2 regions of the Phycicoccus sp. genome follow, and region 2 is predicted to be linked to the other one. Evidence: riboswitches for the same ligand, from Rfam matches in the RefSeq annotation. Region 2 holds a riboswitch; the other holds the start of a gene.
What was found. Region 2 has a riboswitch for glycine ahead of gcvP (aminomethyl-transferring glycine dehydrogenase). Riboswitches for the same ligand answer to the same signal wherever they lie in the genome.

Region 1: it holds a riboswitch for glycine, as region 2 does, so the genes downstream of both, gcvP (aminomethyl-transferring glycine dehydrogenase) here and gcvP (aminomethyl-transferring glycine dehydrogenase) in region 2, are expected to answer to the same signal.

The regions. Positions count from the first base shown of each region.
Region 1 is NZ_DAOLAC010000007.1:75,869-91,673, reverse strand. It holds gene gcvP (aminomethyl-transferring glycine dehydrogenase) at 1-2,670, opposite strand, end outside; glycine riboswitch at 2,743-2,839, opposite strand; gene PKA89_RS07055 (MerR family transcriptional regulator) at 2,892-3,479, opposite strand; gene PKA89_RS07050 (bifunctional nuclease family protein) at 3,671-4,162, opposite strand; gene PKA89_RS07045 (MerR family transcriptional regulator) at 4,217-4,897, opposite strand; gene PKA89_RS07040 (FHA domain-containing protein) at 4,910-5,311, opposite strand; gene gcvH (glycine cleavage system protein GcvH) at 5,471-5,857, opposite strand; gene PKA89_RS07030 (DUF881 domain-containing protein) at 5,888-6,655, opposite strand; gene PKA89_RS07025 (small basic family protein) at 6,652-6,984, opposite strand; gene PKA89_RS07020 (DUF881 domain-containing protein) at 6,981-7,838, opposite strand; gene PKA89_RS07015 (CDP-alcohol phosphatidyltransferase family protein) at 7,874-8,470, opposite strand; gene PKA89_RS07010 (aminotransferase class I/II-fold pyridoxal phosphate-dependent enzyme) at 8,553-9,704, shown strand; gene PKA89_RS07005 (class I SAM-dependent methyltransferase) at 9,701-10,375, opposite strand; tRNA gene PKA89_RS07000 (tRNA-Pro) at 10,646-10,719, opposite strand; gene der (ribosome biogenesis GTPase Der) at 10,923-12,392, opposite strand; gene cmk ((d)CMP kinase) at 12,451-13,146, opposite strand; gene PKA89_RS06985 (prephenate dehydrogenase) at 13,170-14,252, opposite strand; gene PKA89_RS06980 (pseudouridine synthase) at 14,252-15,133, opposite strand; gene scpB (SMC-Scp complex subunit ScpB) at 15,130-15,765, opposite strand; gene PKA89_RS06970 (ScpA family protein) at 15,758-15,805, opposite strand, start outside.
Region 2 is NZ_DAOLAC010000003.1:39,299-55,103, reverse strand. It holds gene gcvP (aminomethyl-transferring glycine dehydrogenase) at 1-2,307, opposite strand, end outside; glycine riboswitch at 2,446-2,536, opposite strand; gene mobF (MobF family relaxase) at 2,859-4,679, shown strand; gene PKA89_RS03265 (AAA family ATPase) at 4,610-8,227, shown strand; gene PKA89_RS03260 (hypothetical protein) at 11,166-12,566, shown strand; gene PKA89_RS03255 (YegP family protein) at 13,756-13,926, opposite strand; gene PKA89_RS03250 (DUF1990 domain-containing protein) at 14,083-14,616, opposite strand.

The DNA.
Region 1 (15,805 bases), on a different contig from region 2:
GACGGCGACCCCGCCCGAGCCGACCTCGTCGATCTCGCGGCGGATGGCGATCATCGCGTCGCAGAACCGGTCGAGCTCGCCGAGGTCCTCGCTCTCGGTCGGCTCGACCATCAGGGTGCCGGCGACCGGGAACGACATCGTCGGCGCGTGGAAGCCGTGGTCGATGAGCCGCTTGGCGACGTCGTCGACGGTGACCCCGGTCTCCTTCGTGATGCCGCGCAGGTCGAGGATGCACTCGTGGGCGACCAGCCCGTCGGTGCCCGAGTAGAGGACCGGGTAGTGGTCGCGCAGCCGCGAGGCGACGTAGTTGGCGTTGAGCACCGCCACCTCGGTCGCGTGCCGCAGGCCCTCGCCACCCATGAGCCGGACGTAGGCCCACGAGATCGGGAGGATGCCGGCCGAGCCGTACGGCGCCGCCGAGACGGGGCCGACCCCGGTCTCCGGGCCGGCCTGCGGGTCGAGCGGGTGGTTGGGGAGGTAGGGCGCGAGGTGCTCGCGGCAGGCCACCGGCCCGACGCCGGGACCCCCGCCGCCGTGCGGGATGCAGAAGGTCTTGTGCAGGTTGAGGTGCGAGACGTCGGCCCCGAACCGGCCCGGCCGGGCGACGCCGACGAGCGCGTTGAGGTTCGCCCCGTCGACGTAGACCTGCCCGCCGGCGTCGTGCACCATCGCGCAGAGCTCGGTGATGGTGTCCTCGAAGACGCCGTGGGTCGAGGGGTAGGTGACCATGATCGCGGCGAGGGTGTCGCGGTGCTGCTCGACCTTGGCCCGCAGGTCCTCCAGGTCGACGTTGCCCGAGACCGGGTCGGTGCCGACGACGACGACCTTCATCCCGGCCATCACCGCGCTCGCGGCGTTCGTGCCGTGCGCGCTGCTCGGGATGAGGCAGACCCGCCGGGCGTCGTCGCCGTTGGCCCGGTGGTAGGCGGCGATGGCGAGCAGCCCGGAGAGCTCGCCCTGGCTGCCGGCGTTCGGCTGGAGCGACACCGCGTCGTAGCCGGTGATCTCGCACAGCCACGCGGACAGCTCGTCGACGAGGCCGCGGATGCCGCGCGTCTGCTCGTGCGGGGCGAACGGGTGCAGCTCGGCGAACTCCGGCCAGGTGATCGCGACCATCTCGGTCGTCGCGTTGAGCTTCATCGTGCACGAGCCGAGCGGGATCATCCCCCGGTCGAGGGCGAAGTCGCGGTCGGCCAGGCGGCGCAGGTAGCGCAGCATCGCCGTCTCGGAACGGTGCGCGGAGAAGACCGGGTGGGTGAGGTACTCCGAGGTGCGGGTCAGGGCCTCCGGCCACGCCGGGGCGGCGAGCTCGACGGCGGTGGGCGGCTCGACGTCGAGGGCCCGGCAGACCTTGCCGAGGAGGACGGTGTCGGTCGTCTCGTCGACGCTCAGCCACACCGTGTCGTCGTCGTGGCGCCAGAGGTTGACCCCCTCGGCCAGGGCAGCCGCGACGACGGTGTCGGCCCGGCCGGGCACGCGCAGGGCGAGTGTGTCGAAGAACGGACCGTCGGCGACGTCGACGCCACCCGCCCGCAGGGCCTCGGCGAGGGCGCGGGCATGGGCGTGCACGGTGAGGGCGATGGCGCGCAGCCCCTCGGGGCCGTGGTACACCGCGTACATGCTGGCCATGACGGCGAGGAGCACCTGGGCGGTGCAGATGTTCGAGGTCGCCTTCTCGCGGCGGATGTGCTGCTCGCGCGTCTGCAGCGCGAGGCGGTAGGCGGGCGCGCCGTCGGCGTCGAGGGAGACCCCGACGAGGCGACCGGGCAGGGTGCGCTCGAGGCCGGCACGCACGCTCATGTAGCCGGCGTGCGGGCCGCCGAAGCCCATCGGCACCCCGAAGCGCTGGGTCGTGCCCACCGCCACGTCGGCGCCCCACTCCCCCGGCGGGGTCGCGAGGGTCAGCGCCAGGAGGTCGGCGGCGGCGGTGACGAGGGCACCGGCCTCGTGGGCCGCGGCGGCCAGGGCCCGGTGGTCGCGCAGCCGGCCGTCGGCCGCGGGGTACTGGACGAGGACACCGAACACCTCCCGGCCGCCGGCGGCCTCGCGCAGCGCGTCGGCGCTGGCGACGTCGGAGAGGTCGGCGACGACGACGTCCAGCCCGAGCGGCAGGGCGCGGGTGCGCACGACCCCGAGGGTCTGCGGGAAGACGGCGGCGTCGACGAGGAGGACGGCGTCGGCGGCGACCTTCGAGGAGCGCCGCATCAGCGTCATCGCCTCGGCCGCCGCCGTGGCCTCGTCGAGGAGCGAGGCGCCCGCCGTCGGGAGCCCGGTGAGGTCGGCGACGACGGTCTGGAAGTTGAGCAGCGCCTCGAGCCGGCCCTGCGAGATCTCCGGCTGGTACGGGGTGTAGGCGGTGTACCAGGCCGGGTTCTCCAGGACGTTGCGCTGGATGACCGCGGGCGTCAGCGTGCCGTAGTAGCCGAGACCGATGAGCGAGGGGACGACGCGGTTGCGGGCCGCGACCTCGCGCAGCTCGGCGACGACGGCCGCCTCGGACCCGGCGGGCTGGACGTCGAGGTCTCCCTCGAACCGGATGCCCCCGGGGACGGCGGTCGTGACGAGGTCCTCGAGGGACTCACGGCCGACGACCTTGAGCATCCCGGCGAGGTCGGACTCGCGGGGGCCGATGTGGCGGGCGGCGAAGGCGGGACGGGCGGGCGTGCTCACGAAGGTCCTCCGGAGGCAGACGGTGACGGCGTCCTCCCCCTCTGTCGGAGCGCGTGGTCCCTCCAGAGGTGCCTGTCCCGCGCGGTCCCTTGCGCCTGAGAGGTTCTGGGGAGAATTGCCCCTTCGGCGCCCCGGCCTGCTGTGCCGAGGACTCTCCCGCACGGTGTGAGCGGCACCCTCAACCTACCACCGGCGGGGCCGGTGGACCGGTGCTGCGGGCCTCAGGCCAGGCGCGCGGCGCGACGGGCGCCGAGCTCGTCGTCGGGGTGCAGCGCCTCGGCGCCGCCCTCCCCCTCCGCACGCTCGCTCGGCAGGTCGGAGAGCGTGCCCTCGACCTCACGCCAGACCTTGCCGACGGCGATGCCGAAGACGCCCTGCCCGCCCTGCAGGAGGTCGATGACCTCGTCGGTGGAGGTGCACTCGTAGACCGAGGCGCCGTCGCTCATGAGGGTGATGCCGGCGAGGTCCTCGACCCCGCGAGCCCGCAGCACGGTGATGGCGCCACGGATCTGCTGGAGCGAGACGCCGGTGTCGAGGAGGCGCTTGACCACCTTGAGCACGAGGATGTCGCGGAAGCCGTACAGGCGCTGGGTGCCGGAGCCGCCGGCCGCACGGACCGAGGGCTCGACGAGCCCGGTGCGTGCCCAGTAGTCGAGCTGGCGGTAGGTGATGCCAGCAGCCTTGCACGCCGTCGGGCCGCGGTAGCCGACCTCGTCGTCGAGCTCGGGCAGGTCGTCGGCGAACAGGACGCCCTGCGCGACGGTGGGTGCGGGACGACCGCCCTGCCGCGCTTCTCCCGTGGAGCTCACGCCTACCTCCTGGTGCTGCCGACGTCTCTGGCCGACTGTACGCCGGGAAATGACACCGGCGTCACTCCCTCGGTCACTTCTGTGACTGGTGTGACAGTAGAGACGGATGTGACAGTGGTCAACGACCGTCGACCCGGCACGCTCACCGGCGTGTCGCGGCGCGCGGGGCGGTCGGCACGCGCGAGGCGGTCTCAGGACTCCGGGTCGGTGTCGAAGTCGTCGGCCGAGACCTGGTCGAGGAACTCCTTGAACTTCTCGACCTCGTCGTCCTCGGTCTCGGCCATCTCGACCCCGGCCTCGTCGAGCAGCTCGTCCTCGGCGACGATCTCGGCGCCCGCCCGCAGGGCGAGGGCGATGGCGTCGGACGAGCGCGAGTCGACGTCGGTGCCCCCGGCCTGCGCGCCGCCGTCGATGTCGAGGACGGCGTGGAAGGCGCCGTCGCGCAGCGCGACGATGCGGACCCGGGTCAGGGTGTGGCCGAGGTCGTCGATGACCGACCGGAGCAGGTCGTGGGTCAACGGCCGGGGCGGCACGACGCCCTGCTGGGCGTAGGCGATGGCGGTGGCCTCGGCCGCCCCGATCCAGATCGGCAGGTAGCGCAGCCCGTCGCGCTCACGGAGCAGCACGATCGGCTGGTTGTTCGGCATCTCGACCCGGACCCCGAGCACGTCCATGACCTTCACACGGCCACCGTACCCCGCTCCCCCGCAGCGGTGTCGGGCGCCGGGTCCGGTCCGTCAGCCGCCGGCCGCGAGACCGCCGCGGACGAGCGCGGCGTGGAGGGCAAGGACCAGGTGGGTCACCTCGGCCGCCGCGCGCCGGCCGTCCGCCCCGCGGAGGGTGCCGGTGACCTGCTCGACGAGCCCGACCTCGCGGTCGGCGGCTGTCCGGGCGCCGCGCAGGTGCCGCGCCTGCACCCCGTAGCGGGCGAGGCCGGCGGCGGCCCGCGCCGCCCGCAGGTCGTCGGCGCCGTGCAGCCCGTCGGCGTCCGGGCGCAGCAGGCCGTGGTCGAGCAGGTCGGCGACGGCGGTGTCGTCGAGCCCGGCGGCGGTCGCGAGCTCGGCCCGGGTCAGCCGCAGCGCGGCCTCCTCGAGGAGGGCGGCGGCGTCGGGCACCTCGGGGTCGGGCGCCGGCTCGGGGACGACCGGCCGCAGCTCGGCGCCGGCCGGGACGAGACCGCGGTCGATCGCCGCGAGCGAGTCCTTGATGACCCGCAGCGGCCAGAAGAGGTCCCGCTGCGCCCGCAGGACGTAGCGCAGCCGCTCGACGTCGGCGGGGGCGTACCGGCGGTAGCCGGACCCGGTGCGCTCCGGCGTGACGAGGCCCTCGGCCTCGAGGAAGCGCACCTTGGAGACGGTGACGTCCGGGAACTCCTCGGCGAGGGCCGTGACGACGGCCCCGATGGTCAGGGGGCGCACCGGCGCCTGCCGTCAGTCGCTCGCCGCCGCGTAGAACACGAGGCGGAACTTGCCGATCTGCACCTCGTCGCCGGTGGAGAGGGTGGCCTCCTCGACGAGGTCGCGGTTGACGTAGGTGCCGTTGAGCGAGCCGACGTCGCGGACGACGAAGGTGCCACCGGAGCGGCGGAACTGGGCGTGCTTGCGCGAGACGGTGACGTCGTCGAGGAAGATGTCGCTGTCCGGGTGCCGCCCGGCGAGCACCTCGTCGTCGTCGAGGAGGAAGCGGGCCCCGGTGTTCGGGCCACGGAGGACGACGAGGAGCGCGGTCCCGGGGCGCAGGGCCTCGACGGTCGCGAGGTCGGCCTTGGTCAGGACGTGCTCGGCCTCGCCCTGCGGCTCGACGCGGGCACCCTCGACCGCCTGGAGGCGCATGGTCGTGGGCTCCGGCACGGGCTGCTGGTCGCCTCCGCGCTCGTCGCTGGTCATCTCGTCCCTACCACCCTTTCCTCGGTGTCTCCCGGGGAGTGCCCACCCTAGATCACGACGGCGTGGAAGTCCCGCGCCCGGGGTGACCTGCGAGGTGTGCGCGGCTCAGGAGAGCTGGGAGGTGTACCCGTCGACGTCGAGGAGAGCCGCGACGTCGGCAGCGTCGGCCGGCCGCAGCTCGTACATCCAGCCCTCGCCGTACGGGTCGGAGTTGACGAGCTCGGGGGTGGCGTCGAGGGCGGGGTTGACGGCGGTGACCTCACCGGAGACGGGCGCGTAGAGGTCGCTGACCGACTTGGTCGACTCGACCTCCCCGCAGGTGTCGCCGGCCGTCACGGTGTCCCCCACCCCCGGGAGGCTGACGTACACGACGTCGCCGAGGGCCTCCTGGGCGAAGGCGGTGATGCCGATGCGGACGACGTCACCCTCCTCGCGGACCCACTCGTGCTCGGCGGTGTAGCGCAGGCCTGCGGGGTACTCGAGGTCGCTCATGGTTCTCCTGTCCGGTGCGCGGGTGTCGCGTCAGGGGGTGGGCGTGGGTACCGGCCGAGCGTACTGAGGCGTGCGGACGCTGAGCAACGCGCCCACCTCGACCTTGTCCTGGATCTCGACGGTGGCCTCCGCCCCGGCCCGGCGGACCGTCGCGGTGACCCCACCGGGGATCTGCATGGCGCCGGCGAGGGTGTCGGAGTCGCCGATCGCGCGGATGAGGTACGGCGGGCGCACCTCGGTGCCCGAGACCGAGATGCCGGCGTCGGTGTCGGCGAACCACGTCGAGGCGACGACGCGCACCGACCCCACCTGGATGGCCTCGGCGCCCGCCGCCCGCAGCTCCTGGACGGCGTCGAGGATGATGGTCTGGCGGACCTTGCCCTGCGGGTCGTCGATCCGGACGAGAACGCCGGGTCCGGTGGCCGGCGCCGTGCCGGCGAGGATGCCGAGCGCGTCGAGGCGCTGCTGGGCCGCCCGCTGCGCCTCCTGCTCGCCCGTGGTGCGGCTCTTGAGGAGGTCGAGCGAGGACTGCAGGTCGCGCACCTCGCCGGAGAGCTGGTCGCCGTCCTGGTCGACGTCGGCGAAGATCCGGACCAGCTCGTCCTCGCGGAGGGTCTCCAGCCCCTGGATCGAGGTCTGCCGGACCTGGGCGATGATCGCGAAGCCCAGCGCGGCGGCGAGCAGCATCGCGAGGAGGTTGGACCGGCTCGGGCGCGGCGACCCGGCGCGCCGCAGCCGGGCCCATGCGTGCCGGGCGTCGCGCGGCGCCCGTCCGGGGCCGCCCGGCTCCTCGCTCATGCGTCGAAGAGGTGCCGGCGGATCGCGGCGACGTTGGAGAAGATCCGCACCCCGAGGACGACGACGACGCCGGTCGAGAGCTGGCTGCCGACCCCGAGCTTGTCGCCGAGGAAGACGATGAACGCGGCGACGACCACGTTGGAGAGGAACGAGACGACGAACACCTTGTCGCTGAAGATGCCGTCGAGGATGGCCCGGACCGCGCCGAAGACCGCGTCCAACGCGGCGATGACGGCGATCGGGAGGTAGGGCTGCAGCCACACCGGCACCGCGGGCTGCAGGAGCAGCCCGACGAGGATGCCGAGGGCCAGGCCGATGGCAGGGATCACGACGAGCCGTCCTCCGGGTCGGTGGGCGCCCCGCTCGTCGGGGACGCCCCAGTATCCACCGTCTGCGCGTACCGGGTGGTGAGGCCCACCGCCCCCGGCACCGAGAGGTCGTCGTCGTCGTGCACCTCGGTGTCGGCTCGCACCCCGACCATGTTGTGCAGGGTCGTGAGGTAGGCCCCACCGGCGCCGTCGGCGAAGGCCCCCGGCAGGGTGCGCGGGTCGCCGAGGGCGGTGATGCGGTAGGGCCGGGTCAGGGGGCGGAAGTCGACGATGATGGCCGACCCCGCGAACCGGATGGCAGAGACCGAGGTGATCCGGTTGCCGTTGATGCTCACGGCCTCGGCGCCGGCCTGCCACAGGAAGTTGACGACGTACTGCAGGTCGCGGCTGAGGACGCGCTGCTGGTCGGCCTGGTCACCCGTGGCGGTGTCGGCGTCCGGTGCGTCGTCGAGGGTCACGAGCATCCCCGGCCCGGTCATCGCGACCGCGCCGGCGGCCATGGCCAGCTGCCGTCCGCGCTCGCCGCCCCCGGCGGACGGCCCGAGCTGGGCTGCCTCGAGGGTGGCGACCTGGGCCTGGAGGCGCTGGGCCTCGACGGAGAGGCGGTCGACCTCGACCCGGCGCGACTCGATCTGCTTGACGAGGTCGGCGCGCGCGGCGGAGCGGGGGCTGCTCGTCGCCCTGAGGTTGGCGGCGGCGCCGCCGACGACGAGCCCGATCGCCAGGGTCGCGGCGAGCAGCCGTGGCGAGCGCAGGGACGTCGAGCGCGGCAGCCCCTGCGCCTCGCGCCGGTCGGCGGCGGCCCGGTAGCCCGGGTCGAGGGGGCGCTCCATCATCGTGCGGATGAGCGTCATCGACGCGTCCGGACGACGGCCCCCCGGCGCCGCGCTCACGCGGGGACCGCCCGCTCGTGCGCGAGGAGCCTCCGCAGCTGCATCGCGTAGAGCACGCCGGCCAGCCAGTACAGCGTGATACCCCACCACGCGAAGCCCCAGCCCACCGGCTCGGCGATGCGCGCCACCGGGCCCGTGCCGTCGGCGAGGAGGAGCAGCGGGAAGGCGTAGAGGAGGTTGAAGGTGGCCGCCTTGCCGGCGAAGTGGACCGGGAGGCCGACCCATCCGTGCCGCTTGGCGACGAGGACGACGACGCCCATGAAGGCCTCGCGGGCGAAGAGGACGACGACGACCCACCACGGGAGGATGTCGCGCCAGGCGAGGCCGAGGAGCGTCGAGGCGATGTAGAGCCGGTCGGCGACCGGGTCGAGGAGCTGCCCGAGCCGTGACTCCAGGCCCCAGGCCCGGGCGATCTTGCCGTCGAGCCAGTCGGTGAGCCCCGAGACCATGAGGAGCACGAGGGCCAGCGCGTCGTGCCGGCTGAGGATCGCCCAGAGGAAGACCGGGACCCCGACGAGCCGGAGCGCGCTCAGCACGTTGGGCAGCGTGAGGACACGCGTGCTCACGCCGCCCTGCGACCCCGCGCCCGTCATGGGCGCCACTGTATTGCGTGCGGGAGACCCGGCCGACGGGGCGCCACCTCGTCGGCGCGCCACCGGCCCCTAGGGTGGCGGGATGGGCACGAGCATCCTCGGCGCGAACGAGGCCGACCTGCGGCGCGACCGGACCAGTGTCAAGTGGCTGGCCTACCCGCCGGACGTGCTGCCCCTGTGGGTCGCCGAGATGGACTGCTCGCCCTGCCCCGCGGTCGTCGAGGCGGTGACCGCCGCGGTCTCCCGCGGCGACACCGGCTACGGGTGGGCACCGAGGTACGCCGAGACGGTGGCGCGCTACGCCGGGACGGCGTGGGGGTGGGACGTCGCCCCGAGCTCGATGCTCGTCGTCGCCGACGTGATGATCGGCGCGAGCGAGGTGCTGCGGATGCTCACCGACGAGCGCGGCGCCGTCGTCGTCTCTCCCCCGGTGTACGACTCGTTCTTCGGCTTCGTCGAGGCCATCGGCCGCCGTCGGGTCGACGCACCGCTCGGTGCGGACGGGCGGTTGGACCCCGAGGCGCTGCGGGCCGCCTTCCGCGAGGCCACCGCCGGCGGCGGCCGGGTCGGCTACCTCCTGTGCAACCCGCAGAACCCGACGGGCGCGGTCCACACCCCCGACGAGCTCGCGACGCTGGCCGCGCTGGCCCGCGAGTTCGGGGTCCGGGTCGTCGCCGACGAGATCCACGCGCCGCTCGTCCATGACGGCGGACCCCGCTTCACGCCGTACCTCACCGTGCCGGGCGCCGAGGACGCCTTCTCGGTCTTCTCCCCGTCGAAGGGCTGGAACCTCGCCGGCCTGAAGTCGGCGGTCGTCGTGGCCGGCCGGCAGGCCCGGGAGGACCTCGCCCGGATGCCCGAGGTGCACACGCACGGTTCGTCCCACGTCGGCGAGATCGCGCACGTCGCCGCGATGCGCGACGGGCTCGAGTGGCACGCCCGGCTGCGCACCGAGCTGACCGCCAACCGCGACCTCGTCGGGCGGCTCCTCGGGGAGCACCTGCCGCAGGTGCGCTGGGTGAGCCCCGAGGCCACCTACCTCGCGTGGCTGGACTGCCGCGCGCTCGGGCTCGGGGACGACCCCGCGGCCGTCTTCCGCGAGCGGGGACGGGTCGCCCTCGGGTCCGGCCCGCGCTACGGCGCCGAGGCCGGCCGGGGGTTCGTCCGGCTCAACTTCGCCACCTCCCCGCAGATCCTCGAGGAGGCCGTGCGCCGGATGGCCTCGATCCTCTAGGTCCCGCGCCGCAGGACCGCGACCCAGACGTCCGGGCCGGCCGGGTTGAGGGGGTGCCCCCGGCGCTCGAGCGAGTGCAGCACCACGTCGCCCGCGGCGAGCGAGCGCACCTCGTCCTCGTCGAGCAGCCACGGCGGGTCGACCCCCGGGTCCTCGCCGCGCTCGCGGACGAACTGGACGGCGAGCAGGGTCCCACCCGGGGCCAGCAGCGCCCGCACCCCCGCCACCGCCTCGGGCCGCACCCTCGGCGGGAGCGCCTGGACCGTGAAGACGTCGACGACGAGGTCGAACGCACCCACGAGGTCCGGCGGGAGGTCGAGGAGGTCGGCGACGCGGTAGTCGACGCTCGTGCCGGGATGCCGGTCGCGGGCCAGCTCGACGGCGGCCGGGGCGACGTCGAAGGCGGTCGTCGCCCAGCCCTGCGTCGCGAGGTGCTCGGCGTCGGCCCCGAGCCCGGCCCCGACGACCACCGCGCGGCGCCCCTCCCCCGGGCCGGTCGCGGCGACGTGCTCGACGACCGGCGGGTAGGCCGCGGTCCGGGCCCACGGGGTGTCGATCCGGTCCTCGGCGGCCTCACCCCACAGCTGCACGAACCAACGCGTCGGGCTCTCGGCGACCGAGGCGGCGGCCAGCTCGTCGGCCCGGCGGTCCCAGTCCCGGTCGATGCTCATTCCGGCACCGTAGCCCCCGGCCTCGCGTCCGGGCAGACCGGACGCCGCGCTCCCGGCATCCGGTCGGGCTGACAGGACGCCGCGCTCCTGCCCCGCTCGTCCGTCGCGGCGCTCGCGCTCCCGGGATCCCGTCGGGCTGACAGGACGCCGCGCTCCTGCCTCGCTCGTCCCTCGCAGGGCGCTCGCGCTCCCGGCATCCCGTCAGTCCCGACGTGCGACGAGGGCCGCTGCAGATCGACTCCGTCGATCTGCAGCGGCCCTCGCTCGCGGTCGGGCTGACAGGATTTGAACCTGCGACCCCTTGACCCCCAGTCAAGTGCGCTACCAAGCTGCGCCACAGCCCGTGGCTCGCCCCCTCGCGGGAGCGGTCGAAACCTTATCCCACCGCGCGGCGCCCGACCCAATCGGTCCGGGGCGGAGCGGCGCCCGGCCCCGCCCGGGGCCCTCACCCGGCTTCGTCGCGCTCCACCCGGGAACGGTTCCGGGGTGAAGCGCGGCCGTATCGGGTGACCCGATACTCGTGGGGCGAGGGGGGCGGGACGGCGGGTCAGCGGCGGGCGTTGCGCTTCTCGCGGACCCGGACCGAGATCTCGATCGGGGTCCCCTCGAACCCGAACTCCTCGCGCAGCCGGCGCTCGACGAACCGGCGGTAGCCCGCCTCGATGAAGCCGGAGGCGAAGAGGACGAAGCGCGGGGGCCGGGTGCCGGCCTGGGTGGCGAAGAGGATGCGCGGCTGCTTGCCGCCGCGGACCGGGTGCGGGTGCGCCGCGACGACCTCGCCGAGGAACGCGTTGAGCCGCCCGGTGGAGATGCGGGTCTCCCACGACTCCAGGGCTCGGTCGATCGCCGGGACGAGCTTCTCGAGGTGGCGGCCGGTGCGGGCCGAGACGTTGACCCGCGGCGCCCACGGCACCTGGACCAGGTCGCGCTCGATCTCGCGCTCGAGGAAGTGCCGGCGCTCCTCGTCGGTGAGGTCCCACTTGTTGTAGGCGATGACGAGCGCGCGCCCGGCGTCGATGACCTGCTGGATCACCCGCACGTCCTGCTCGGCGATCGTGTCGCTGGCGTCGACGAGCACGACGGCGACCTCCGCCTTCTCGAGCGCGGTCTGGGTGCGCAGCGAGGCGTAGAAGTCGGCGCCGCGGGTCTGGTGCACCCGGCGGCGGATGCCCGCCGTGTCGACGAACCGCCACGCGCGGCCACCGAGCTCGACGACCTCGTCGACCGGGTCACGCGTGGTGCCGGCGACGTCGTCGACGACGACGCGGTCGGTGCCCGTCAGCTTGTTGAGCATCGAGGACTTGCCGACGTTCGGCCGGCCGAGCAGGGCGACGCGTCGCGGCCCGCCCCGCGCGTAGGCCCCGACCGCCGAGACCTCGGGCAGGACCTCGAGGAGGGCGTCGAGCACGTCACCACTCCCGCGTCCGTGGAGCGCCGAGACCGGCCACGGCTGGCCGAGCCCGAGGTTCCACAGCGCCGCGGCGTCGGCCTCGGTGCGCTGGTCGTCGACCTTGTTCGCGACGAGGACGACCGGCTTGCCCGCGCGCCGCAGCATCCGGACCACTGCCTCGTCGTCGTCGGTGGCGCCGACCGTGGCGTCGACGACGAACATCACGGCGTCCGCGAGCTCGACGGCGATCTCGGCCTGCTCGGCGACGCGCAGGTGGATGCCCGTGGCGTCGACCTCCCAGCCGCCGGTGTCGACGACGGTGAACGGATGCCCGGTCCACTCGGCGTCGTAGGCGACGCGGTCACGGGTGACCCCCGGGACGTCCTCGACGACGGCCTCGCGCCGGCCGAGGATGCGGTTGACCAGCGTCGACTTGCCGACGTTCGGGCGGCCGACGATCGCGACGACCGGCGACGGGCCGCGCAGGTCGGCGTCGTCGTCGAGCCCGCCCTCGGCGTCCAGGAGGGCGCGGTCGTCGTCGTCGAGCTCGAAGTCCTCGAGGCCGGCCCGCAGGGCGCGCTCGACGGCCTCGGGGTCCTGGGTCTGGGTCGGGTCCTCGGTGCTCACCGCACCATCCTCCCGTACCGGGGCCCGCTCCCCCGAATCGTCCTCCTCCGAGCGCCGGTCAGCGCTCGGACTCGGTGGCGGTCGCGACGACGTCGAGCACCGCCTCGATGCTCTCGTCGAGGTCGAGGTCGGAGGTGTCGACGAGGACGACGCCCTCGGCCGCCTCGGTGAACGCGGAGACGGTGGAGTCGGCGCGGTCGCGGCGGACCACCTGGTCGCGGGTGGCCTCGACCGCGGCGGCGTCGGCGGAGCCGTGCAGCTCGGTGGAGCGGCGACGCAGGCGGGCCTCCTCGGAGGCCGTGAGCAGGACCCGGACGCGGGCGTCGGGTGCCACGACGGTCGTGATGTCGCGCCCCTCGGCGACGACGCCCCCGGTGCGCTCGGCGGTCTGCGCCATGAGCCGCCGCTGGGCCTCCTGGAGCACCGGACGCACGTCGGGGTTGGTGGCCACCGCGGTGACGGCGGCCGTCACGTCGGTCTCGCGGATCGCCCGGGTGACGTCGGTGCCGCCGACCGACACGGTGACGTGCTCGGGGTCGGTGCTCAGCTCGAGCGGGTAGCGGGCCGCGGCCTCGGCGACGGCGAGCCGGTCCTCGAGGTCGATGCCCTGCGCGAGGCACCACCAGGCGAGCGCCCGGTACATCGCCCCGGTGTCGAGGTAGCCCACCCCGAGGCGCTGCGCCACGGCCCGCGCCACGCTGCTCTTCCCGGAGCCGGAGGGACCGTCGATGGCGATGGTGAGCGGCGCGGTCATGGGTGGAGAGCCTACTGAGGACCTCAGCCGTGCAGGCGCCAGCCCCGGGCGGCCAGCGCCTCGGCGAGGTCCGTGGCCGCTGCCGGCACGACGTCGACCTCGGCGAGCCCGAAGGGCTGGCCGAGCCCGTGGTCGAGGTGGAACTCCTCGATGTTGGTCCCGATCTCGCCGATGTCGGCGAACAGCCGCCCGAGCTGGCCCGGCTCGTCCGGGATGAGCACCCGGACCGTCGTGTACGCGGTCGGGGCGGCCCCGTGCTTGCCCGGGATGCGGGCCTGGCCGGCGTTGCCGGCCGCCATGGCCCGGGCGAGCGTGCCACGGGCGCCGACGGCGTCCTCGCCGCCCTCGAGCGCGGCCAGGGCCGCGACGACACCGTCCAGGTCGGCGGCCAGGGCGGCGAGCACCTCACGGACCGCTCCCGCGTTGCCGGCGAGGATCTGGGTCCACAGGTGCGGGTCGCTCGCGGCGATCCGGGTGACGTCGCGCAGCCCCTGCCCGGCGAGCGAGACCGCCGCCTCGTCGAGGGTCTCGAGCCGCGCGGCCACGAGGCTCGCCGCCAGCTGCGGCACGTGCGAGACGGCCGCCACCGCCCGGTCGTGCTCCTCCGGCGGCAGCCGGCGCACCGCGGCGCCCGCCGCCCGTGCGACGGAGGTGACGAGCTCGAGCACCTCGGGCAGCGTCACGTCGGTCGGGGTGAGCACCCACGCGCGGCCGTCGAAGAGGTCGTGCCGGCCCGACACCGCGCCGGACCGCTCGCGCCCCGCCATCGGGTGCGAGCCGCAGTAGCGGGCGAGGTCGGCGCCCGCCGACCTCAGCGCCGCGAGGACGGCCCCCTTGACCGACGCGACGTCCGTGACGCCGGCGGCCGGCCACCGCTCGAGCGCCGAGAGCACGCAGGCCGCGGTGACGTCCGGCGGCGCGGCGACGATGACGAGGTCGGGCGAGAGCTCCTCCCCCGGAGCCGGGAGCCGGCCGGCCCCGAGGTCGCGGGCCAGCGCCGCGTGCGTCGGGACGGCGTCCTCGAGGGTCACCTCGTCGCCGTGCCGCGTCAGCGCGAGGCCCAGGGAGGTGCCGATCAGCCCGGTGCCGACGACGTGGACGCGCATCAGAGACCGGCGGCCTTGTAGAGGGCCGCGACCTCCGTGCTCGACAGCGCCCGGAACTTCCCCGGCTTGGTGTCGCCGAGGCGCACCGGCCCCACCTGCGTCCGCACGAGGGACTGGACCGGGTGGCCCACCTCGGCGAGCATCCGCCGGACGATGTGCTTGCGCCCCTCGTGGAGGACGACCTCGACGATGGCCTTGCCCGGCTGGGAGTCGACGACCTTGAAGGAGTCGACCGCGACCGGGCCGTCCTCGAGCTCGACGCCCTCGCGCAGCCGCCGGCCCAGGTCGCGCGGCACCGGGCCGGGGATCTGCGCCAGGTAGGTCTTGAGGACGCCGTAGCGCGGGTGCTGCAGCCGGTGCGCGAGGTCGCCGTCGTTGGTCAGCAGCAGCAGGCCCTCGGTGTCGGCGTCGAGCCGGCCGACGTGGAAGAGCCGCTCCTTGCGGTCCCCGAAGTAGTCGCCGATGTCGACCCGGCCGAGCTCGTCGCTCATCGAGGTGACGACGTTGAGCGGCTTGTTGAAGGCGAGGTAGACCCGCGACTCGTCGAGCTGCACCCGCTCACCGTCGACGTGGACCACCTGAGTGGCCCGGATCCGGACCCCGAGCTCGCGCACCACCTGGCCGTCGACCTCGACGCGGCCCTGGCTGATGAGGTCCTCGCAGACCCGACGTGAGCCGACGCCGGCCGCGGCGAGCAGCTTCTGCAGGCGGACGCCGTCGGGGTCGTGGACGTCGACGACCGGGCGCTGCGGCTCGGGCTTGGGCCGGGTCGGCTGGCTGCGCCGGGTGTTGCCACCCCCGCGGCCGGCTCCCCCGGCGCCGCGCGGCCGCTGCTGGCGGTCCCCGGAGCGCTGGCCGCCCCGGCCCTTCGGCGGGGTCATCCCCGGCCTCCTTCGGCGATCTCGTCCAGCACGTCGACCTCCGGCAGGTAGGGGGCGAGGGCGGGCAGCTCCTCGAGGGACTGCAGCCCGAGGCGCTCGAGGAAGTACGACGTCGTGCCGTAGAGGGTGGCCGTGGACTCGTGGTCCTGGCCGACCTCCTCGATGAGCCCGCGGGTGAGGAGCGTGCGGATGACGCCGTCGACGTTGACCCCGCGCACCGCGGCGACGCGCGAGCGGGAGACCGGCTGCCGGTAGGCGATGACGGCCAGCGTCTCGAGCGAGGCCTGGGTGAGCCGGGCCTGCTGGCCGTCGAGGACGAACCGCTCGACGACCGGGGCGTACTCGTGCCGGCTGTACATCCGCCAGCCGCCACCGACCTGGCGCAGCGTGAACCCGCGGTTCTGGGCGGCGTAGCCGTCCTCGAGCTCGGCGAGGGCCACCTCGACGTCGGCGACCGGCTGCTCGAGGGCCGAGGCGAGGGCCGGCGTCGTGACCGGCTCGTCGACGACCATGAGCACCGCCTCGAGGGCGCCGTGGATGCCGCCGGGGAACTCGGCGACGTCGAGCGCCAGCTGCTCCTCCGGTGCGGCGTCGGGGGCGGCCGCGGCCACCTCCGGCTCGGGCTCACTCATCGGGGGTCTCCTCGGTGCTCGGGGGTGCGGGGTCGGCCGG
Region 2 (15,805 bases):
GGCGACCTTCGTGGCCTTCGTCAGCCCTTCAGCACCCATGAGCCGCACGTAAGCCCAGCTGATCGGCAGGATCCCGGCCGACCCGTAGGGCGCGGCAGCGACCGGGCCGATGCCGGCACGTCGGTCGGGGTCTGGGTGTAATGGGTGAGAGGGAAGGTAGGGCGCCAGGTGGGCGGCAACACCGATGGGTCCAACACCGGGGCCGCCGCCGCCGTGGGGGATGCAGAACGTCTTGTGCAGGTTGAGGTGAGAGACATCGCCACCGAATAGGCCAGGAGCGGCCAGCCCTAGCAGGGCGTTGAGGTTCGCCCCGTCGACGTATACCTGGCCTCCGTGGTCGTGCACGAGGTCGCACAACTCGGTGATGCCTTCCTCGTACACCCCGTGCGTAGAGGGGTAGGTAACCATGACGGCCGCCAGACGGTCGCCGTGCTCGGTCAGCTTGACGCGCACGTCGTCGAGGTCGATGGTGCCGTCCTCGTTGCCGCGGACGACGACCACGCGCATGCCCGCCAGGACGGCGGAGGCGGCGTTGGTGCCGTGGGCGGAGGATGGGATGAGGCACACGTCGCGGTGCTCGTCCCCGTTGGCGCGGTGGAAGGCACGGATGGCGAGCAGTCCGGCCAGCTCGCCTTGGCTGCCGGCGTTCGGCTGGATGGACACCTTCGCGTAGCCGGTAAGGTCAGCGAGCCAGGTCTCGAGCTGGCCGATGAGGGTGGCGTATCCGGTCGCTGCTGCGGCCGGGGCGAACGGGTGGAGGTCGGCGAACCCGGGAAAGGAGATGGGTTCCATCTCGGTGGTCGCGTTGAGCTTCATGGTGCAGGAGCCGAGCGGGATCATCCCGCGGTCAAGCGCGTAGTCCTTGTCCGACAGGGAGCGCAGGTATCGCAGCATCTTGGTCTCTGAGTGGTGAGTCCGGAACACCTGGTGGGTGAGGACGTCGGTGCGCCGCAGGAGCAGGACCGGCAGGGCCACCGGTCCCGGGGACGGGGTAATGGCGACGCCGAACGCGGTAAGGACGGCGGCCAGGTGCTTCTGCGTGGTGCTCTCCCCCACCGAGACGGCGACGTGGTCATCGTCCACGGCGCGTAGGTGGATCCCGAACTTGGCTGCAGCAGCGATGACCTTGCCGGCCCGTCCAGGCACCGTGGCGATGAACGTGTCGAAAAATTGCTGGTGGACGACTTCGACGCCAGCCGCGTGCAGAGCGGCGGCGAGACCTGTGGAGTCGGTGTGGATCCGGCGGGCGATACGGCGCAGCCCATCCGGACCGTGGTAAACGGCGTACATAGACGCCACGACGGCGAGCAGGACCTGGGCGGTGCAGATGTTCGAGGTCGCCTTATCCCGGCGTATGTGCTGCTCACGCGTTTGCAGCGCCAACCGGTACGCGGGGCGTCCCTCGGCGTCGACGCTCACCCCCACCAGTCGCCCGGGGAGATTGCGTTCGAGGCCGGAGCGCACGGCGATGTACCCGGCGTGGGGCCCGCCGTAGCCCATCGGCACCCCGAACCGTTGGGTCGAGCCGACGACGATGTCAGCGCCCCACTCGCCGGGAGGTGTGAGCAGGGTGAGCGCGAGCAGGTCGGCGGCGACGGTGACCTGCATGCCGCGCTCGTGGGCCTGTGTGACCGTTACCCGGTGGTCGGCGATGGAACCGGACGCGCCCGGATACTGGAGCACGACACCGAAGGCCTCGTCCTCGGGAAGACCGCCTCGTAGGTCGGTAAGGACGACTTCAACGCCCACGGCCTCGCACCGGGTGCGTAGCACCGCCACGCTCTGCGGCATGACGTCGGCGTCGACAAGGACCACCGCGCGGTGACGGATTGCGGTCCGTCGCATGATGGTGACCGCTTCGGCGACCGCGGTGGCCTCGTCGAGCAGAGACGCGTTGGCGGTGGGAAGGCCTGTGAGGTCTCCGATCATGGTCTGAAAGTTCAACAGCGCCTCGAGCCGCCCTTGGGAGATCTCCGGCTGGTATGGCGTGTAGGCGGTGTACCAAGCCGGGCTCTCCAGCACTCGCCGACGGATGACGCCAGGAGTAATCGTGGAGTGGTACCCCAGCCCGATCATTGGCTCGCCGGGAGTGTTCTGCGCGGCAAGGGAGCGCAACTCAGCCAGGACTTGCGCCTCGCTCGCCGCCTGGGGCAGGGAGAGCTCGGTAGACATCCGTACACCGGCGGGAACCGCGTCGTCGATAAGAGAATCGAGAGATGAGTACCCGAGCTCGGCCAGCATGGCCGCCTGCTCGTTTGGGGTGAAGCCGATGTGGCGAGTGAAGAATTCGCCCCGTTCGTGGGTCATGGAGGCTCCCGTGAGGAACCGTGCGCGGGCACGGCAGAGTGGTTGCCTCCCCGCTCTGTCATCGGACCTGAGAGCTTCACCGCAGTGTGCGGTTTGCACCGTGGGTGCAGGCCATGGGGCCTGCTTTCCAGAGTTCGCCTCACCAGCACGGTCTGTGGGCCTGAGAGATTCTGGGAAGGTTTGCTCCTTCGGCGCCGAGAACTGGTCTCGACTCTCCCGCCCTGGTTCGAACGGCGCGATCTTCTGTTGTTGTCGGTGACGTTAAGACGCCGGCTGGGGCGCGGTCAAGGGTTGTCCGAGGGTTGTTGAGGCTGCTCGGGCCCTTCCACCCTTGCTAGAGCAGGAATCTTCTTGGACGCCCCCCGGGCTAAAGGCTGCCGGAAACTTGTCCGCTAGCTACGTGCCAACCTCACCACGGTGGCGCCTCTTGCATGGTCAGCCCTCAAGACAGCCGCTCCACGAACGTCACACCCCCGAGTCTCACACCTCATGCACCCCGGGTCCCTCCCTGCGTCGTGACGTGACCTCGGAGCCCTCCAGCCGGGCTTTGGGTGATCGTGACGATGAGTCTCCACAAACTCACGGCTGGCGCTGGTTACACCTACCTCACCCAGCAAGTCGCCGCCCACGACCGCACTGGCGACGCCCGGATACCGCTTGCGACCTACTACGCCGAGAGCGGTGAGACTCCGGGCCAGTGGGTCGGGCGCGGGATGTCGGGGGTACTGGGGCTCACGGCGGGGGATGAGGTCACCGCCGACCAGATGAAGGCTCTGTACGGCGAAGGGCTGCACCCTCTCGCGCAGCGGTTCGCCACGTCGTTGGCTGGGCCGGACCTCTCCGAACGGGACCGCGCGGCCGTCACGCGGCTTGGTGCCCCCTTCTTGGTCTACGCGGGCGACGTCACCGGGTTCCAAGTCCAGGTCGCCCAACGGATCGCGGGCTTCGACGCTGAGATGGCGTCGCCAGAGGTCGAGGCCCGAGTTCGCACCGAGGTCGCCCTCGAACAGTTCCGCGAAGAGAAGGGACGCGAGCCCTTCGATGCCCGCGAGCTCGGGTCGGCGATCGCGCGATACACGCGACCGCGCACCAGTGCCATTGCCGGGTTCGACCTGACCTTCTCTCCCGTGAAGTCGGTCAGCGCGCTTTGGGCGGTCGCGCCACCGTCGGTCGCGGCACAGATCGAACTCGCCCACCACGACGCCGTTAGAGATGCTTTGACCTTCATCGAGGACCACGCCCTGTACAGCCGAGAGGGCAAGGCCGGGGTCCGGCAAGTCGACGTCAAGGGCCTGGTCGCCGCCGCCTTCGTCCACCGTGACTCCCGCTCCGGCGACCCCGACCTCCACACCCATGTGGCGGTGGCCAACAAGGTCCAGACGCTGTCGGGAAAATGGCTGTCGATCGACGGACGCCTCCTGTACAAAGCCAACGTCGCTGCCTCCGAGACCTACAACACCGCACTGGAAGGCCATCTGCGCCGACGCCTCGGCGTCCGGTTCACCGAACGGCAACCCTTGGACCGTTCGCGCCGACCAGTCCGCGAGATCGTCGGCGTCGATCCTCGACTCATCGCCCGCTGGTCGAGCCGCCGCGCCAGCATCGTCGCGCGCACCCGAGAACTGTCCGCCACGTTTCAGGCCGACCATGGCCGCCCGCCGACAGTGGTTGAGTCCATCCACCTGTCACAGGTCGCCACCCTGGACACTCGCGGCGCCAAGCACGACCCACGCACCGTTGACGAGCAGCGCGCGTCCTGGGCCGCGCAGGCCCGGGAGCTACTTGGCAGCTCGCAGAGAGTCGCCACGATGGTGCAATACGCCCTCTCCCCCGCTGTTGGGACGCCGCGTCCCGTCGTAGATGACGCCCGGGTCGCGTCCACCGCGCACCTAGTCCTGACCGAGATCCAACAGCGCCGATCGACATGGCAGGTTGGCATGTGCGCTCCGAAGCGCACCGCCAAGTCCGCTCCCTCGGTACTGCCCCCGACGACGTCGACGCGCTTATCGACCAGGTCACCGCTCACGTCCTCAGAGCGTCATCAGTGCGCCTCACCCCCACCGGCGACGGGGTCAGCGAGCCCGCATCGCTGCGCCGCCAAGACGGTTCCAGTGTGTACACGGTCGCCGGCTCAGCCGTGTACTCCAGCCGCGAGATCCTCACCGCCGAGCGCCGAGTCGTCACCGCCGCCGGCAAGTTCGACCGCCCCGCCGCGAGCGAGGACGCCGTCACGCTCGCTCTCCTCGAGGAGGCCGCCAACGGTGTCGCACTCAACGCCGCTCAGGTCGCCCTCGTGCGATCGATGGCGACCTCCGGTCGTCGAGTCCAGCTCGCCCTGGCACCAGCAGGCTCGGGCAAGACCACCGCGATGACCGCTCTGGCCAATGCCTGGACCAGCGGCGGCGGAGCCGTCCTCGGGTTAGCGCCCTCGGCCGCCGCCGCGGCCGTCCTGCGCGACCACATCGGAACCACCACGGACACCCTCGCCAAGCTGACCTGGTCGATCGCGCACAGCGACCTCCCCGACTGGGCCCAGCAAGTCGGCCCCAGCACCCTTGCGATCATCGACGAGGCCGGGCTGGCCGACACTCTCACTCTCGACACCGCGATCGCCTTCATCACCAGCCGAGGCGGCCAAGTCCGGCTCGTCGGCGACCACCACCAGCTGTCGGCGATCGGCGCCGGCGGCGTCCTCCAGGACATCGCCACCACCCACGGCGCGATCCACCTCACCGAGCTCGTCCGGTTCGTCGACCCCGCTGAAGGGTCCGCATCCCTCGCCCTACGCGACGGCCGCGCCGAAGCCCTCGGGTTCTACCTCGACCACCGCCGCGTCCATGTTGGAGGCCTCACCACGATCACCGACGGCGCCTTCACCTCCTGGGCCACCGACCGCTCCCAAGGCCTGAACAGCCTCATGATCGCCCCGACCCGAGAGCTCGTCAGAGACCTCAACCGTCGCGCTCAAACCCACCGGCACACCCACGCCCCGCCAGGCCACGGCGTGCGCTTGCACGATGGGTCGACCGCCCACGTCGGTGACACCGTCATCACCCGACACAACCACCGACGCCTCGCCGTCGGCGCCCGAGACTGGGTCAAAAACGGCGACCGGTGGACCGTTCATGCGACTCACTCAGACCACTCCCTCACCGTCCGCCAGCCAAGGTCAACCCGCACCCTGCGGCTCCCGTCGCAGTACGTTTCCGAGTTCGTCGAGCTCGGGTACGCCACCACCATCCACGGCGCCCAAGGCGTGTCCGTCGACACCATGCACGGGCTCGCCACCGGCTCCGAAAGCCGCCAGCAGCTCTACACGATGCTCACTCGAGGCGCCGTGGCCAACCACGTCTACCTCCTGACCGCCACCGATGGCGACCCCCACAGCGTCATCCGCCCCGAGAACGTCCATCCGCCGACCGCCACCGACATCCTCGAAGGGATCCTCAGCCGCGACGACCGCCACGTCTCGGCCACCACCCTGCAACGTGAGTACACGAACCCCGCGGCTCGTCTCGCCGACGCCGCCGCGCGCTACACCGACGCCCTGCACCACGCCGCCGAGCAGCACGCCGGCCCCACCGCACTCGCCCATCTCGATGCCAACGCCGAGGCCGAGCTGCCAGGCCTGACCGACGAACCCGCCTGGCCCACCCTGCGAAGCCACCTCACCCTGCTCTCCACCACCGGAGTCGACCCCACTACAACGCTGCGCCAGGCGATCGCTCTGCGCGAGATCGACTCCGCGCACGACCGGGCCGCCACCCTCGACTGGCGCCTCGACGACTCGGCCCTCGCGCCCGGAGGCCCCCTGCCATGGCTACCGGGAATCCCGCGCCCCCTCGCCGCCCACCCCACCTGGGGGCCCTACCTCGAGAAGCGCGCCAAGCTCATCAGCACGCTGGCACAAGACGTTGCACATACCGCGGAACGTACAGCGACACAGCCCAGCTGGGCGACACCAGGTCAGAACCTGACCCAAGACATCGTCACCGACATCGCAGTCTGGCGCGCCGCCCACGGGATCGAGGCCACCGACGTTCGGCCCACGGGACCCCGTCTCCAATCCAAGACCGAGACTCTCTGGCAGCGCGCTCTCACGTCCAGACTCGGCTCAACCGAGGCCCCTGCCATCGCCGAATGGACCCTGCGGCTCCACACCAGCGTCCGCGCCACCATCGGCGACCCCTACACGCCACGCCTTGCCGCACAGCTCCGCGACATCGCCCGCGCCGGCATCGACACCCACGCGTTGCTCTCAAGGGCCGCCGCGGCACCCCTCCCTGACGACCACCCCGCCGCCGCCCTCTGGTGGCGCATCAGCCGCCACCTCACCCCGGCCGCGACCAACAGCCCGGAGAACGTCACGGCGCTGACCCCAGCGTGGGCCGAGCCACTCGCCAACGCCGTAGGACCAGCCCAGGCGGAGGCAATCCAGTCCAGCCGCTGGTGGCCCGCCCTCGTCGCCACCGCCGACCATGCGCTCGCCCTCGGTCTGCCCCTTACGGAGATCCTCAACCTCGCCGCAACTCCCGACTCATCAACCGACATCGACACGTGCCAAGCCCTTGTATGGCGCCTGACCCTGCTCACGGACCCCATCCCCGTCGAGGACACCGAACCCGACCCCGACGTGGGCGAGCAGCCATGGTTCCCACCCGAAAACGGCGCCAACGCCAGCCCGCAGACTGCTCCGCCCAGTGCGGACCCAGGAACCGAACTCACCGCACTCATGCTGGCCCGGTCCGCGATGACCGTCCTCGAGCGCAGCGACGCCGAGATCGAGCACGAGGTCGCCCGCGCGGCCGCGTGGGACGACGCTCCCTTCACCCCGCAACGCGCCGCTGAGATCAACGTCATGGCACGCGACTACTACGCCACACACCTGCACGACACTTGGGCCGACGGCTACCTACGCGACCGCCTCCGAACCACCTCGCCGCCGGCCGACGCCGGGTACGCACCCCCTGGCTGGACCAACATCACCGGCCACCTCCGACGCCTCGGGGTCAACGACGACGAGCTCCTCGCCGTCGGTATTTCGTCGCGCGCCCGCACGGGGCGGCTCATTGACCGCTTCCGTGACTGCCTCGTCCTGCCCATCACCTCAGACCGTCTGGTCGTCGGGTTCGTCGCACGACGCCACCCCGACGCGGGAGACGACAGTGGGCCGAAGTACCTCAACACCCCCACTACAGCCCTGTTTCACAAAGGGGACGTGCTCTACGGCTACGACAAGAACCGCCTTCTCGCAGGCGCTACCCCGGTCCTGGTCGAAGGCCCGCTAGACGCGCTGGCCATCGACCACTCCGACGGCGACAGCTACTGCGGCGTGGCTCCTCTGGGGACCGCACTTACACCAGCGCAAGCGCGACTGCTCGCCAGCGCCGAGCGCCGAGTCATCGTGGCCACCGACAATGACGCTGCCGGGCAGGCAGCAGCCGAACGCGCCTACTGGCTACTGGCACAGCACGGGACGGTACCCAGTTCCATCCGCCTGCCCCCGGGCATGGACCCGAGCGACCTACTCAGCAACGGTGGCTCAGACCTCCTCGCTCAGCGCCTGAAAGGTGCGCACCCACTTGCTTACGACCTACTCCGCCACGTAGCACAAGACGGCAATCAGAACGTCGAGCGCGCAACCACCATCGTCGCTGCCAGCACTAGCGACACCTGGGAAGACCTGATCCGCGAAACCGCCGCAGCGTTCGACATCGAACCTGCTGCGATCGTGTCGTCCCTCGCCATCGGCGCCCGGCAATGGGTCCACGACCCAGCCCGCGTCGCGCTTCTCGCCGTTCACAGCAGCACACAGGCGAGACAACGAAACTCACCGAGTGGGCAGCCCCGCGATCGCAGTCGCACAGCGCGAGACCGTTCTGGCACCAACTTGATGACCAGTCGCTCACTCATTTTTTAGCGCGATCAACCCTCGCCATGACGGCTGACGAACTGCCCCAACCGCCAGACCACGTTGTACGCATTCCACGGCTTGACGTCGACGGGCTGCCAACGCCTGCCAGCCAACCAATCCGGAATGTTGCAGCAGAGACGGTGGCCCGAAAGGCGCACAAGGGTGCGGCACAGCTGGGTCCGAAGAACGTGAAACCCCATAGCGAGCTCCAATGGGAAGGCAGCCCCCGAATGGGGCCGTCATTGCTCGCTGCGGGTCACGCTCCCAAGAGTAGACCAGCGGCAACCGCCGTCCAGGGCGGCAACACGATCTGTACCAACCGACATCGAGCCCTCGCGGTGAGCCGCAAAACTCATGTTCTAGTGGTTCTTGCGGGGGGCCGCCGACCCCACTCGTCGATGTCGTCAGGCGGAGGGTTCCAGATTCGACCCTCATGACCTCGAATCGCATTGGGACGTTCAACCCAACGACGCACGGGCCACCCGCGTTGTCGGCGACCGTCGATGGATACCCACACGCCTGGCCCGATCCACATCCGCCAACCCTCGCGAGCTAACTCTGCGGCCCACTCCTCCTCGGACTCGCCTGCGTCGTCCGACCACGCGTAATAGTCGAACTGCCAACCAGCCATGGCGCTGCAATCTAGGGCCCTGCGCTGACATCCCATGGACCTCCGCGATCGACGTAGTGCAACCACCAAGGGTCGCTACTTGCGGCATGAGGGGACGACCGATGGCCCCTCCTGTTGCACTCGGCAGCGCTCACGTCCGGCGTGGGCGGCGAGGGCAGTCCCGTGCGTCAGCGGTCATGCGAGTGGCGGCCGCACCCCCGCGACGGCGGTGAGCCGAGCGTTAAGCCTTGCGATCGCGCCGTCAAACCACTCGTCGTCAATCCAGAAGCGCGCGCCGGTGGTTTGACCATTCCGCGTCTCCGAACGATTGAGTCTTGAACCTTGGTCGGGATGTGTGGCCGGCCGGGCGTGGAGTACGTCGTTTCTGACCTCTGCTGCGACGAACAGAGACTTGTACACCTCTTAGGTAGTCCTTGATCGGTCCGTCATCCGCCGCTCTCGCCGCCTTCCTCACCGCGGCAGCGATGCCCGAGGTCATCAAGGGTTCTAACCGGGCCAGCACAAGATCTTCAGGCAGTCGATCCTCCAAGCGGTGTAGATCACCAAGGATGGTCCACTCCATCGACGAGACGGTGTAGGCCACCTCGCCGATCCTCGCGAGGTATTGGGACTCGGGCAGCGCGACTCGTGAGATCTCCACGTCGCCCAGCCTCTCAGCTGACGTTGTGATCGCGGCATGTCTGATGGCTCGACTTCAGAGATGGTCTCGGAGGATCGCCGGTTGCGACTCGCGGGCTACGAGGTCTACCGGTTCGGCGGGTAGGAGCTGTTCGGTTCAGGAGTCACGACCCGTGTTGAGGAGTTCTTTGATGACCCTGCGGCGCGCATGCCTTTGAAGATCGGGACCATCCTCCCAACAGAAGGCGACACGAACTTCGACCGGACCTAGGAGGGTGAAGCGCTACTGCCCGTCGGGGATGGAGACGACGATGAGCCGCCCGCCCCAGAACCCGCCGCCGCCCCTATGGCCAGTCCTCCCAACATGGAGACTAAGCCCAAGCCAACGAGCAATAGCCCTGCCGCGGACATCCGCTGACCGGGTGGCCTCGAGCTGTCGAAGGCGATTTTGAACGCCTTCCGAATGATCTCGATGAGGATGGAAGTGGCTGAGCCGGCCTCCTTGTTGGCAACCGTGAACACATCCAGGAGGAATCCAGCCACGAACATGACGCCGCCGACAATCACTAGCCACTTGCCCGCCGTCCCGAGCGATTCCGCCAACGCGTCCATACCGAGCCCTCCCTGCTAGACCTCCAGTCGAGTATGGCGCAGGGGCACGCATCTGTGAATGCCCAATGGGCCGCAGCGCCGCCTATGGCGGCATCAGTTGCGGCATTGCCGGACGTTCGGCCTAAACGGGTGGCAAGGGAGCCGGCACTCCAAGCCCGGACGCCTCCGAGACGCGAATAGCCTCACGCAGGTAGTCCGCCAGTTCCTGGCGATGGTCTTCGAGATCCTCTGGGTCTGTGGATCGAGAAAGCCGGAGCCACTCTCCGAGCCGATCCCCTTGGACCACCATTCCCGGATAAAGCCGCCCCTGGTTCGAACCACGACGAGGTTGGTCGACTCAGAAAGTAGCTCGAGGTCAGTGGCGTAATCCATCCGCCGAGCGTCCCACGCTCCAAGTGGTCGCGGCATGCGAACGTCCTGCGACTGATCGAGAGATCCCTCTTCGCGTTGGAACCGTTTGGCCCTACGCTATTGGAAGGCGGAGCCAATGAGGCTCCTTGGTGGCCGAGCGCTGATGAGGCGCGAACCGCGCACCGGGCCGGATGTGAGCCGGCCGAGTGCGACAAGTCGAGGAACCCGACATGTCGTGCTCCAAGTTGCCCTACCCCACTCAGCAAGCCGCCATAGTCGCGTTGCGCGGCATCCTTCGCGCCAATCGAGGACGGGACCGCAAGTTGCCTACCGGCACCCATCTCTGCAGCGACTGCCACCGCTGGCACATCACATCCAAGTCCGGGCACCAGGTGCCACCGTGGAAGAATAGAGCCAAATACCGCACATCCCGCTAACGGCCTTCAGCGGCCTGTGCGGACGTGTGCATCGGAGTGATTGGCAGCGAAATGACGCACCTTGGCCCGTCCGCGTTCGCCGATGGTCGGGCGTCCGCCATCGCCTCACACCGCCGACTGCGGCATGGGTGGCGCACCGCCCCGGCCAGAGCTAGCGCCTCTCGTCGCGTTTCCCTTCGGCGATGAGCCGCTGTTGTTGTCATAAGGATCACCGATGTGAGTGAGATGCCGGTGAAGTTTGTACAACGTCGGTACGGTGCCTGACACCACATCCGCAGCAACCCGGGGGCAACACATGGCCGAACAGTCGTGGCACGAGGCACGCCTGATCCCAACGTCCGGCATCAGCGGTGCCGACGAGCAGGAGCGAAGGGCAACATCGGCGCTACTCGCCGTCCTTGGTGCCGTCCGGGAGTTCAACCGCGCGCTGCTCAAGCCCCTCGGTGCGCCGTCCGGGACGGTCGAGTGCTACATCGAGGTGCCCTTCCTCCTCGGGGACAAAAAGGTCTTCCCCGACGGCCTGATCCGTGTCTCCCGAGGTACCAAGTCGTGGACCGCGTTGGTCGAGGTCAAGACAGGCAGCAACGAGCTCGCAACCGAGCAGCTCGAGAACTACTTGGACGTCGCCCGGGAGCAAGGCTTCGACGCGCTGTTGACGATCAGCAACGAGATTCCGGCCATCGCCGGCCAGCACCCGACGAAGGTGGACAAGCGCAAGCTCCGCAAGGTCGCAATCCACCACCTCTCCTGGTCGCAGGTTCTCGCAGAGGCGGTCATGCAGAAAGAGTTTCGCGGGGTCGCCGACCCCGACCAGGCATGGATCCTCGGCGAGCTCATCCGCTACCTCGAGCACACCCGAAGCGGAGCCTTGGAGTTCGACGACATGGGCGAGTCCTGGACCGGCGTTCGTGACTCCGTCGCAGCGGGCACGCTGCGGGCGACGGACAGAGGGATCCCGACAGTGGTCTCCAGCTTCGACGCGCTCCTGCGCTTCACCAGCCTCAGCCTGGGGCGCCGCCTCGGAACGGAGGTCGTTCCTGTCCTGTCCCGCAAGGAGCTGGCCGATCCCACGCTTCGCGCGTCCGCGCTGACCCAGCAGCTTGCCTCTACCGGTCAGCTCTCCGGAACGATCCGCATCCCAGACACTGCCGGGCACCTCGTCATCACCGCCGATCTCCGAGCCGGACAGGTCACCTGTCACGTCGACATCGACGCTCCCAGAGAAGGCCGACCGACCACGCGGGTCAACTGGCTGATCCGTCAGCTCAAGAACGCCCCGGACACCACACGGGTCGAGTGCATGACCGCGCACTCGCGCGGCTCCTCCAGCGCCGAACTGCTGCGCACCGTGCGCGAGAACCCGGCGTCACTCGTCGCCGACCCCTCCCGCGAGATCCGATCCTTCCGTGTGGCTCGCACCACGGCCTTGGGAACCAAGCGCGGCCGCGGACGTGGGGCGTTCATCGACTCCGTCCTCACGGCCGTGGACTCGTTCTACGCCGAAATCCTCGGCGACCTCAAGACGTGGGCAGCGGCCCCGCCAAAACTGCGACCGGAAGTCCCCGCCACTCCGGAGGAGCGGGAGCCGACGCACCCGGCCAGCCTGGCCTCGACGGACTACTCCTCACAGGACGGGCCGGACACGGTGGGAGCGCCAGATTCTTCTGCAACTGAGCCGGCCGAGTTGGCGGACTAAGTCTTTAGTTCGACACGACGCGGCATGTGAGGAAGTCCTCCCGCGAAGCGTTGCAGTCTGGTGAAGGAGCGCCTACCTTCGGCGGTTTTGGAGCCATTGGGCGGCATGCTGGCCGAATCGAGAAGGCGGTGCCTTGGGACCGGTGATTGCCGCCCGGTTTCGTTTGCGCCGGATGCGGAGGTGATTTGTGAACGTTGAGCGGCCCGACGAGCGTGACGCGGCTCGAATCGTCGAGACGGTCTTGGGAGTTGACTTGAGACACGCCGACCAGAACGGCGGAGTCGACTACCTCTCAACGGACGGACGGCACGCCGTTGAGGTCACTCGCGTCACAGACGGTCGCAAACGGGCAGGCCGCGACGCGCTGACCAAATCCCGCCAGACTGAGAGGCCTGTCGCGGAACTGCAGACGTGCTGGCTGGTGATTGCTCCAGACACACAGCCCAGGCTGAAGGACTTCAGGCAGCTGGTCCGTTCAGCCGTTGTTGAGCTAGAGCAGAGCGGTGAGCGGTTCTTTGTGCGCGGAAGCGCCGCCACACACGTCCTCGCACAAGGCCCGCTTTCGCGCGTCTATGAGGCCCTGCTCTATGCCGGCGTTGAGCGGGCGTCTGCCGCGCTCAACCACTCGCATGTACGTCACACCCACAAGTTGTTCGTATCACTCGGTAGTGGTGGGTCGTCGAGCGGCAGCGACGAGGCGTTGGGCCTGCTAAGCGTTGAACTGAATCGCCGGGAGGACAATCCCAGGAAGCTGCGGGAATCGGGGGCCGCTTACCGGCATCTTTTCGTTTGGCTCGACGGAGACACGCGGTTGGACATCTCGCGTCCGCTCAGCCACGAGCCGCCATCCTGGAGCGACGGACAATTTGGTCTCCCTTCGACAGCTCCAGCCGTTGATCATGCGATTTCCCACCTATGGGTCGTCCACCAAGGTTCCCGGAACGGCTGGCTGTGGGATGGCTCCAGCTGGCGAGCGCTGCCAGGTCCCGACAACGGCCCCGAAGCCGCGCGGTAATGACTCGAATGTGTATCGAGGGACCACGACGGCGGAAGTTTCAATAGACGTCGCCCTGGCACCGCCCCCGTGCCAACTTAGCGAGGGGCGGTAAAGGCGCCGCACTAAGTGCGGCATGCGCGGAAGATCGCCGGTTCTCTTCTCGACCGATGTGGCTGCTGGACCCAAGTTCAACTAGTCGACTTCAGCGTCGGGGGCGATCTCTTTCACCCTCTCGGCCGCCTGCCTCACTGCTGCAAGGCTGCTGTACCCCTCGGCAGAGTCAGCAATGATCCTCCCGTTGTCAGCTTTCAGATGCCAGCGCCACTCACCGGCGGAGTCAACGAACGTGTGGAAAAGAGCCATGAGCCCCCCTACCTCGATCCAATTAGGGAAGGGTGCCCGAAGATGAAGGAGAAGGGAAGGGTCACTGTCCTAGCCGCGACGGACGGCCGTGTCGACGTGAGGCATGCGAGGGCGGCTGGGGGTGCCTCGAGTTGGCTAGTCATGCGCTTCTGATTGTCAGAGGCGATCCAAGGCCCTGAGGTATCGCTGGGTCATGAAGCTCTGTGCAGCCAGGCTGATCGGACCGCCGAGCTTGGCGAGTCTCGAGGCTGGCCGAGAGTAGGCGGTGATGGTGAAGCGGATGCGGCTGTCCTCGAGCTGTTCGAGGACGAACCGCTCTTCGCCGGCCTCAGGGTGACCGGGCAAGGTGCCGTAGGCGAAGCCCCGGCGCTGAGACTCGTCGATGATGTCGATGACGCGACATGGGATCTTGACGGACAGGGGGCCGAGTCCCCACCGCATCAGCACGAGGGTGTCCTGACACAGGGGAATGTCTGAGGCTTGCACCCGCAGCCTGGCTTCGGAGTGCATCCGCCATTCGAAGAGATCGCGAGCGGCCCCGTCGAAGTCGCGACGCCTCAGCGTGACCGAACGATTCAGACGCTTGTAGCCCGCCGGAGCGTCACCTTCTGACCCCGTATGCCGCGTGTACGACAGCGGTGCCGCGCGCAGCCTCGCGGTCGCCTGCTCGTCCAGAGGTTGCACCGGCATCGTCACATCATCACCGACGAGTCGTCACTGCCTGCGGCATGTCCGCATGTTTCGCGATGTGGTCGCGGCGACTTGCGACCTGCCACCATGAGCGCTTGGGCACGAGTTCAGAGGACTCAGGGGGTGGACATTGGGAAGGTGGGCTGGCGCCGCGCTCGCGTTCCTCGTCGCGGGCTTTCAGCTCTACGAGTGGCTGAAGTGTCGTCGGAGCCCGGCACGGCGAAACGCAACTGCGCGGCACGGTTGGCTCGGCGTCGCCTTTCTTCCGAGCACTGTGGCGGGTCGCCGTGGACTGCTCGACGCTTCAATCGTGAGTTCCGGTGGGCTGCTCCTGGTCGGCGCTGGCACTGCCCTCAACCAGGTCAGCGTTGGGTCACCTGCGGCCGACGTTGCCGGCTCAATGATGCGACTCGGGCTGGTTCTGTTCGGGTTCGGATGGCCGTTGTGTGCGTTCCTCGGACAACCCAAACTCCTTCGCCCTTGGTACGCCCGCGACGAACCTGCCCCATGGCGCGGGGCGCGACGCGAGGCCCGACTGACTGACCACGACAGGGATCTCGAGTCGGGGTCACGTGTGGCAGAGCAAGAGCGCCGCTTGCGCGCGAGGCGCGATCGGCTACGCACCTCACAACCCAAGTCGTAACAGCAGCGGCATGTCCGGACGTCTGCACCGTCAGTTGTAGACGTCACCGTCGCGACTCAGGAGCACCAGACTTGACGGGTCGCCGCCGCTTGCCCCGATGAGGGATCGAACCTGGTCCGCTTCTGTCGCCGTCAACTGGAACGCCACGCTCGTGCCTGTGTCATTCGCGTCCCAGATCATTCGCTGATCTTGGTCCATGCCCATGCTCCCGATCGTGTACGGAACCAAGGCCATCGCAATCTCGAAGTCACGATCGTCCGCGGTTTAGGTCGATGTAGCCGGCCCGCCTAGTCCAGGACCTGCCGAAGAAGGATCGGGTTCGGATTGCGCGTTGATCCGCTTCGTCCACGGCCCATTGGACCTCTTCCGGCCAGGGCGCATCCGAGGTCAGGTCGACGGTGACGTCCTCGAGGCGAGGTCGCTGAACCTGCAGCACCGCGCGGTGGGTCGCATCTACCGTGGCGCGATCAGCACCGTCACGGATCGTGAACCAGTTGAGGGTTTCAGATCGAGACACAGAGACAGTGTCGCTCCAACTACTTTCCC